Regions from separate parts of the Paenibacillus tianjinensis genome, predicted to be linked through region 1. Evidence: riboswitches for the same ligand, from Rfam matches in the RefSeq annotation. Region 1 holds a riboswitch; the other holds the start of a gene.
What was found. Region 1 has a riboswitch for S-adenosylmethionine ahead of metA (homoserine O-acetyltransferase MetA). Riboswitches for the same ligand answer to the same signal wherever they lie in the genome.

Region 1 (3,413 bases):
GCTGGAATGTCGGCATGGGTCTGCACTGCCGGATAGGTCATTAGCGATTCCACGCCACCCAGACTTTCAGCGAAAGCAATCAGACGGATATGGCGGAGCAGCGGCTCCACATATCTGGCGTCTTTTACCTTGAAGGAGAAGATTCCGGTATTCCCGGAGGACTGGCGGTTCTGAATCTCATAGCCGGGATGATCCGGCAGCCCCGGATGGAATACCTCCCCGATTGCCGGATGCTCCAGCAGATAACGGGCAATAGCCAGCGCGTTACTCTCATGCCGCTCCATGCGCAGGGCCAGAGTCTTCATACCCTTCATCAGCTGATAGCTGTCGTTAGGAGCAAGCACAGCACCAAGAGAGTTGTGCAGGATGGCCATTTCTGCCGAGAGCTCGGTGCCTTTAGTCACGATCAGACCCGCCAGAACATCATTGTGGCCGCCCAGATATTTGGTCGCGCTGTGGACAATAATATCTGCACCCAGCTCCAGCGGACGCTGGAAGAATGGAGTCAGCAGCGTATTGTCTACAATCGTGAGCAGCTCATGCCGGCGGGCCCACGTACAAACTGCCGATATATCGGTTATCATCATCAGCGGATTGGTCGGAGTCTCAATGAACACAGCCTTCGTATTCGGACGGCGGGCCGCTTCCAGGCCATCCAGGTCATTAGTATCCACATAGGAGGCGCTGATGCCGTACTTCGAAAGAATCCGTTCCAGCAGCCGGTAGGTTCCGCCATACAGATCCAGCGAAACTACCAGATGGTCGCCTTGGCCGAACAAAGCAAACACGGTGGTTAACGCAGCCATACCGGAGCTGCAGGCAAAGCCGGCATCGCCGGATTCCAGCTCGGCAGCAGCCGTTTCCAGCACCGACCGGGTCGGGTTTTTGGTACGGATGTAATCAAAACCTGTGCTTTGTCCAAGTCTCGGGTGGCGGAATGCCGTTGCATTATAAATCGGATAATTCACTGCACCGGTAGCAGGATCCTCCTGTGAGCCAATCTGCGCCAGTCTGCTTTCAATCCTTAGTTTCTCGTCCATGGGTAAGCCTCCTAAATGTGGTGTTGAGCATTCTCTTCTCATCTATGATTAAATGATGGGACCAATATCGTAAGGGGTCTCCTGATATACATAGTAATTGAGCCAATTGGCGAACAATAAGTTAGCATGGGCACGCCATACGGCCGGCGGGGTACGCTGCGGATCATCCTTTGGATAGTAATGCTTCGGCAGTGCAATATCCATTCCTTTGGCTATATCGCGGTCATACTCCCATTTCAGGGAGAATGGATCATACTCGGAGTGGCCGGTGACAAAAATCTGCCTGCCGTCATGTGTTGACACAAGATAGACTCCGGCTTCTTCGGATTCAGCAAGAATCGTCAGATCGGGATTCGCTTCGATGTCTTCCCTGGAAACGTCGGTGTGGCGGGAATGCGGAACATGGAATACCTCGTCAAAACCGCGCAGCAGCTTGAAGTTATTATGGCTCAAGGTGTGCGGGAAGACGCCGAAGCATTTCTCAGGCAGACTAACCTTGCGCACGCCGAAGTGGTGATATAATCCAGCCTGTGCTGCCCAACAGATATGCATGGTCGAGGTTACGTTATGCTTGCTCCATTCAAAAATCCGCTTCAGCTCTTCCCAGTAATTCACGTCCTCGAACTCCAGCTGCTCTACCGGAGCCCCGGTCACAATCAGGCCGTCGAACCGGCGGTGACTGATTTCATCAAAGGTTGTATAGAAGCTCTCCAAATGCTCAGCTGAAGTATTCTTGGAGGTATGGGAGCTCGGATGAAGCAGGACTACATCGACCTGGAGCGGGGAATTCCCGATCAGACGCAGCAGCTGCGTTTCTGTTGTTTCCTTGGTAGGCATTAAATTCAGGATCGCAATCCGCAGCGGACGGATGTCCTGATGAAAAGCCTGGCTCTCATCCATTACAAAGATATTTTCTCCGGATAATATTTCTTTGGCCGGTAAGCTGTCGGGAATTTTGATTGGCATTGCAGTGTCCACTCCTTAATCGAATTAGTGTCCTTCTACTCGCTGTAAAGCATGCAAAAATGACCTTTCTCGCACGAGAAAGGTCATATAGCTGTAGTCATATGCGCCTCTCTCATCTGCCAGAGAACGATGCCGGGATATCTTCTTCCCCTGCATAGCTTCCGCAAGAATTAGCACCGTGCGTGTACACGCCGGTTGCCGGGTTTCATCGGGCCAGTCCCTCCACCTGCTCTTGATAAGATTTAGCTGTATTCAATTATTTTCTTAAAATTTACTTTAAATCATGAACCTGCTTTTCGTCAAGTCCATACAATGCTGAAGAGCCCCTAAACTGTAAAGAATTTAGCTTGTAAGAGGCATATCCCGGCGTTATACTAGACAAGTGTTTCACAGCACAATTGACGAAAAGAAGAGGTGAGTAAAGAATGGAAGGCGACCCGGGTGCGCAGTTAAGCGTACAAAGTGAGCAACCACACAGGATTAACATCAGCTTGCCGGCGGCGGGAGCATTTCTTCTTTATGTCCTCGAAACGTCATTCTGGCCGATTCCTTGATTGTACCACCGGCCAAGCTGATTTTTTCCGTGTGCTTTAATTAGCATACCCCTGGAGAAGAACGGGGACAGAAGGAGTGAATCAGATGAAAATCCGGCTGGTGAATGCAGGGGTTTTTACACCGATCGATGATATTGAGGAAACACTTACCGCCCCTTTAGAAGGGTTCTACTGGATCGATGCCGATGACGAGGATTTGGAGCTGCTTCAGCCTCTGTATAATCTGCATGATCTGGCCGTTGAGGATTGCCTCAGCGAAGAAGAGCAGCGGCCGAAGATTGAAATTTACGAGAGCCATTATTTTATTGTAGTCAACAGCATCCGTTTTGATGATGAGGAGATTTTCCTCCGGGCGCTTAACGTTTTTCTGGGCAGACATTTCATAATTACCGTCACCAAGCAAAAAATTCATGAGCTGCGTGTCCTGAAGCCCATTCTGTGGGAGCAGGAGGTCAGCGAACCTGACCGTTTCCTTTACCATCTGATCGACACCGTCGTGGATAATTATTTCTCCGTCGGCGACCGGATTGAAGCACGGATCGAAAAGCTTGAAGAGGATATCCTCATGCATACCAAGAAATCGCACTTAAGCGAAATTATCGGTCTGCGCAGTGAAATTCTGTGGCTGAAGAAGATGCTGGGGCCGCAGAAGGAAGTTATCAACACACTAAACAAAAAGGACCTCCGCCTGATCGATGATCAGCTGCAGAAGTACTTTAGCGATATTTATGAGAATGCGGTTAAAATCTCTGAAACATTCGAGACCTACCGCGACCTCATGGGCAACTTGCGCGAAGCCTACCAATCCAGTATCGCTAACCGTGCCAATGAAATCATGAGAGTATTTACCGCA
Region 2 (3,413 bases), 2.9 Mb from region 1:
GTGATAATACTGAGTAAACAGCCCTGATAATATTGTTTTTGGACTTCCCCCATAAATATAACACAATTCCGAGTGGTAAACCAAGAATAATTGTGAATATTCCGGAATAGGCTAACATTTTTAGTGTGGCTACGGATGCATCCAGCATTTCTTCCCAATTGATATCATTAAAATTCAAGCCGGCCATTAGGAAATCACCTCCACATCAAGACCTTGTGCCGCAAGCTCCGCCAGGGTAGCATCAATCGCCTCAAGCGATCCTTCAAAGCGGACAATCAGCTGGCCGTAAGGCACATCTTTAATGGTCGAGATCGTACCCTGAAGAATCGCAAAGCTGACGCCTGTACCGCGCACAACGTGGGATAACGTGGATTCGTAGGTTTTTTGTCCGAGAAAAGTGATCTTGACCGCTTTGGTGTTCTCTCCGTTTACCGCTTCTATAGCCGCTCTTAACGGACCGTCCTGCTGGGTTTCACTGCGGATAAAGTCCTTGGTCACCTCATGCTTGGGCTTCAGGAACACCTCCGCCACCTCACCCTGTTCAACAATTCCACCGCCATGAATAACCGCTACCCGGTCACAGATACTCTGAATGACATGCATCTCATGGGTAATCAGTACAATGGTCAGATGAAACTTGCGGTTAATGTCGAGCAGCAGCCGCAAAATGGAGTCAGTGGTCTGCGGATCCAGCGCCGAGGTCGCTTCATCGCAGAGCAGTACATCCGGATCACTGGCGAGCGCACGGGCTACGCCGACCCGCTGTTTTTGTCCGCCTGAGAGCTGCGCCGGATATTTGTTCCGGTGCTGCTCAAGTCCGACCAGAACCAGCAAATCCTTGACCTTGCGTTCAATATCCGCCTTCGGCGTACCGGCTAGACGCAGCGGAAAAGCAATATTGTCATATACCGTAGCTGAAGACAACAGATTAAAGTGCTGAAAAATCATGCCGATCTTGCGCCGCTTCTCCTGCAGCTGGCCCTGGCTGAGGCTGGTCAGCTCGACGCCATCCACCCAAACCTCACCTTTCGTCGGGCGCTCCAGCAGATTGATGCAGCGGATCAGCGTGCTTTTGCCTGCACCGGAATGACCGATCACGCCGAAGATCTCGCCTTTTTGAATGGACAGATTTAAGCCCGAGAGCGCCACAGCAGCTTTACTGCCTTTTCCGTATACCTTAGTCAACTCTTTTAACTCTATCAATTTCTGTCGTTCCCCCTTAATGCATATTTCCATGTATCAAAAAGACCCCTTACGATCGGTTGCAGATCGCAAGAGGCCCTGTGCGTTTAGTTACAATGCCTTCTCATCTGCCAACGGCGATTACCCTCGCCATTGTAGGAATTAGCACCATGACACTTGTACTCAGTACACTTGGTTTACTGGATACAAATCGGTTGCCGGGCTTCATCGGGCCTATCCCTCCGCCGCTCTCGATAAGATTATGATATGAAATTAGTGCCGTATAGTTATCTTAGGATGTAAGAGTATAATGCAAGCCTAAGTATAGTGAGTTTCAGGTTTTTTGTCAAAGGAAGATTTTTACGCTTTAACGTGAGTCTGTCTTCACACCCGCTTTTGGCTGGAGGCATTCTTGTGCCACTGCTCATTACTGTACCGGAAGGCGGCACATAAAGATTTGCAGACCATCTCCAAACCCTGCCTCAAATCCTCCAAATGACTGTCCAGATCCTCAAGCTGAATTTTGTCGTGCAGCCCCTGATGCCTCTGCCAGAGATCATCCTGCATTTCGGCATTCATATAATGAATTTCTGCATTGCGGCGTTTGCGCAGATTCTGCAGCGGCTCCCGGTAAGAGTTCTTGATATTTTCCAGTTCATCCGCCAGCGGGGTATGCTCTTTGAGCAGTTGGAACTGCCGAAGTACCGTGAAATAGGAGAAGTGGGCTTTGGTCTGGCTTGTATTCAGATTATACAGGCTGTTCAGCACCGTTCCCAGCTTGTCCAGCAGGGAGAAGACACGGATAAAGCCGTTTTTATAGAAATAAACATAACGGGCATATTCGCCCTGCTCCGTTACCGACATATCATCCATATACCCGGCAACCACCAATTTGCGGTAAAAGGCGGCCGCGAACCAGCTCTGCTCCAGTTCATCCAGTGAGGAGATCAGCCCGCGTGTCCAAACCTCCAGCTTGCGGTATTCATGGTCCCGGTCTTCATGTGCGTTCATCTCCTTGCGCAGCATGGATGCCACCTTCGCCATGTTATCCATCGCATCGGCGAGCACGCCGCTGTTCTGGCGCGGAGGTTCTCCCAGTAATACCCGCAGCATCTCTTATCCCCCTCAAAATAAAGAAAAATGTATACTATCCTTGCCGGAAATAGCTGCTCCAGTTGCGGTCCACCATATCCAGCGTACTCGTGCATGTCGACTGCTCTTCATCATCACCAGACTTCATACGTGCATCGATCACAATGGGCAGCTTGTAGCCGATGTGGTGCTGCTTCACTTCGGCTTCTGCGTAGATATCGTCGGCCGGATTGAACCGGGTGAACACTGTCCAGAGAAAAGAGGTCTGTGTACGGACTGCCTCCGCAGCGTGATCCACCATAATCACCAGCGGCCAGGCTGTATTCCGTTCGCGCAGCGCAGTGTTCAGCCGGACCGGAAGGTCAGGGTCTTCTTCATAGGATGCACCGGAAACGATTAAACATCCGCCGCAATACGGAATGGCTTCTGTAATTCCTGGCAGGAGGCCTTCCGTGAAAGTACGGGGAAGCTCCCGCACCGCAGGTCCGATACCTATAATCACAGCTTGGCTGTCCGGGCCGGGTGCGCGTTCAACCGGTTCCAGCCTGACTCGTGCTGTGCTTCTAAACACATGCAGATCTGTTCCGGGGTTGAATCGTTCCAGCACAGTTTCCAGTAATTTAGGGAAATCGGAAAAAGCGGTCGGCTCGCTCGTCAGCAGTAGGAACCGGCAAACAGACAGCTGCCGCTCCCCCAATATGCGGAAAGCCGTACCCAGAGCATCCTGCGGTGAACTATCCTGTACAACCGCGGCAGCCACTCCATCCGGACCAGATTCAGAATAAGTCCAGAATGCATGTACCGACGGCATAGCCAAATGATGGACCGGGGATAGCACCTGCTGGAGAAAATCGACTAAGTAGTAATTCTCTTCACGCGGAGTGACGGCAATCGTCGCAGGGTAAATCGCATCCTTGCGGTGCCACATCCGCTGCACATGCATTATTGGGGCAGTATGCTGCGGGAAATTATACTTATCATTATTTGCAAAAGCGCCTGCTTGGCTCTGCCCATACGGAGAGACAAGTCCGCGGAGCGCAAATTCCGCTTCAGCCGGGATGGAGTGTCCGCCGAGCGGATCTTTGACCATGGGCAGTTTCCCGCCCAGGACAATTGACGCGAAGACCAGATCCGGCAGC

Region 2: another riboswitch for S-adenosylmethionine. It lies ahead of JRJ22_RS24320 (methionine ABC transporter ATP-binding protein); the one in region 1 lies ahead of metA (homoserine O-acetyltransferase MetA).

Annotation. Positions count from the first base shown of each region.
Region 1 is NZ_CP070969.1:1,825,992-1,829,404, reverse strand. It holds gene JRJ22_RS07905 (aminotransferase class I/II-fold pyridoxal phosphate-dependent enzyme) at 1-1,040, opposite strand, end outside; gene metA (homoserine O-acetyltransferase MetA) at 1,089-2,006, opposite strand; SAM riboswitch class I at 2,116-2,248, opposite strand; gene corA (magnesium/cobalt transporter CorA) at 2,646-3,413, shown strand, end outside.
Region 2 is NZ_CP070969.1:5,246,304-5,249,716, forward strand. It holds gene JRJ22_RS24315 (methionine ABC transporter permease) at 1-187, opposite strand, end outside; gene JRJ22_RS24320 (methionine ABC transporter ATP-binding protein) at 187-1,203, opposite strand; SAM riboswitch class I at 1,304-1,443, opposite strand; gene JRJ22_RS24325 (Cthe_2314 family HEPN domain-containing protein) at 1,567-2,295, opposite strand; gene JRJ22_RS24330 (UbiD family decarboxylase) at 2,330-3,413, opposite strand, start outside.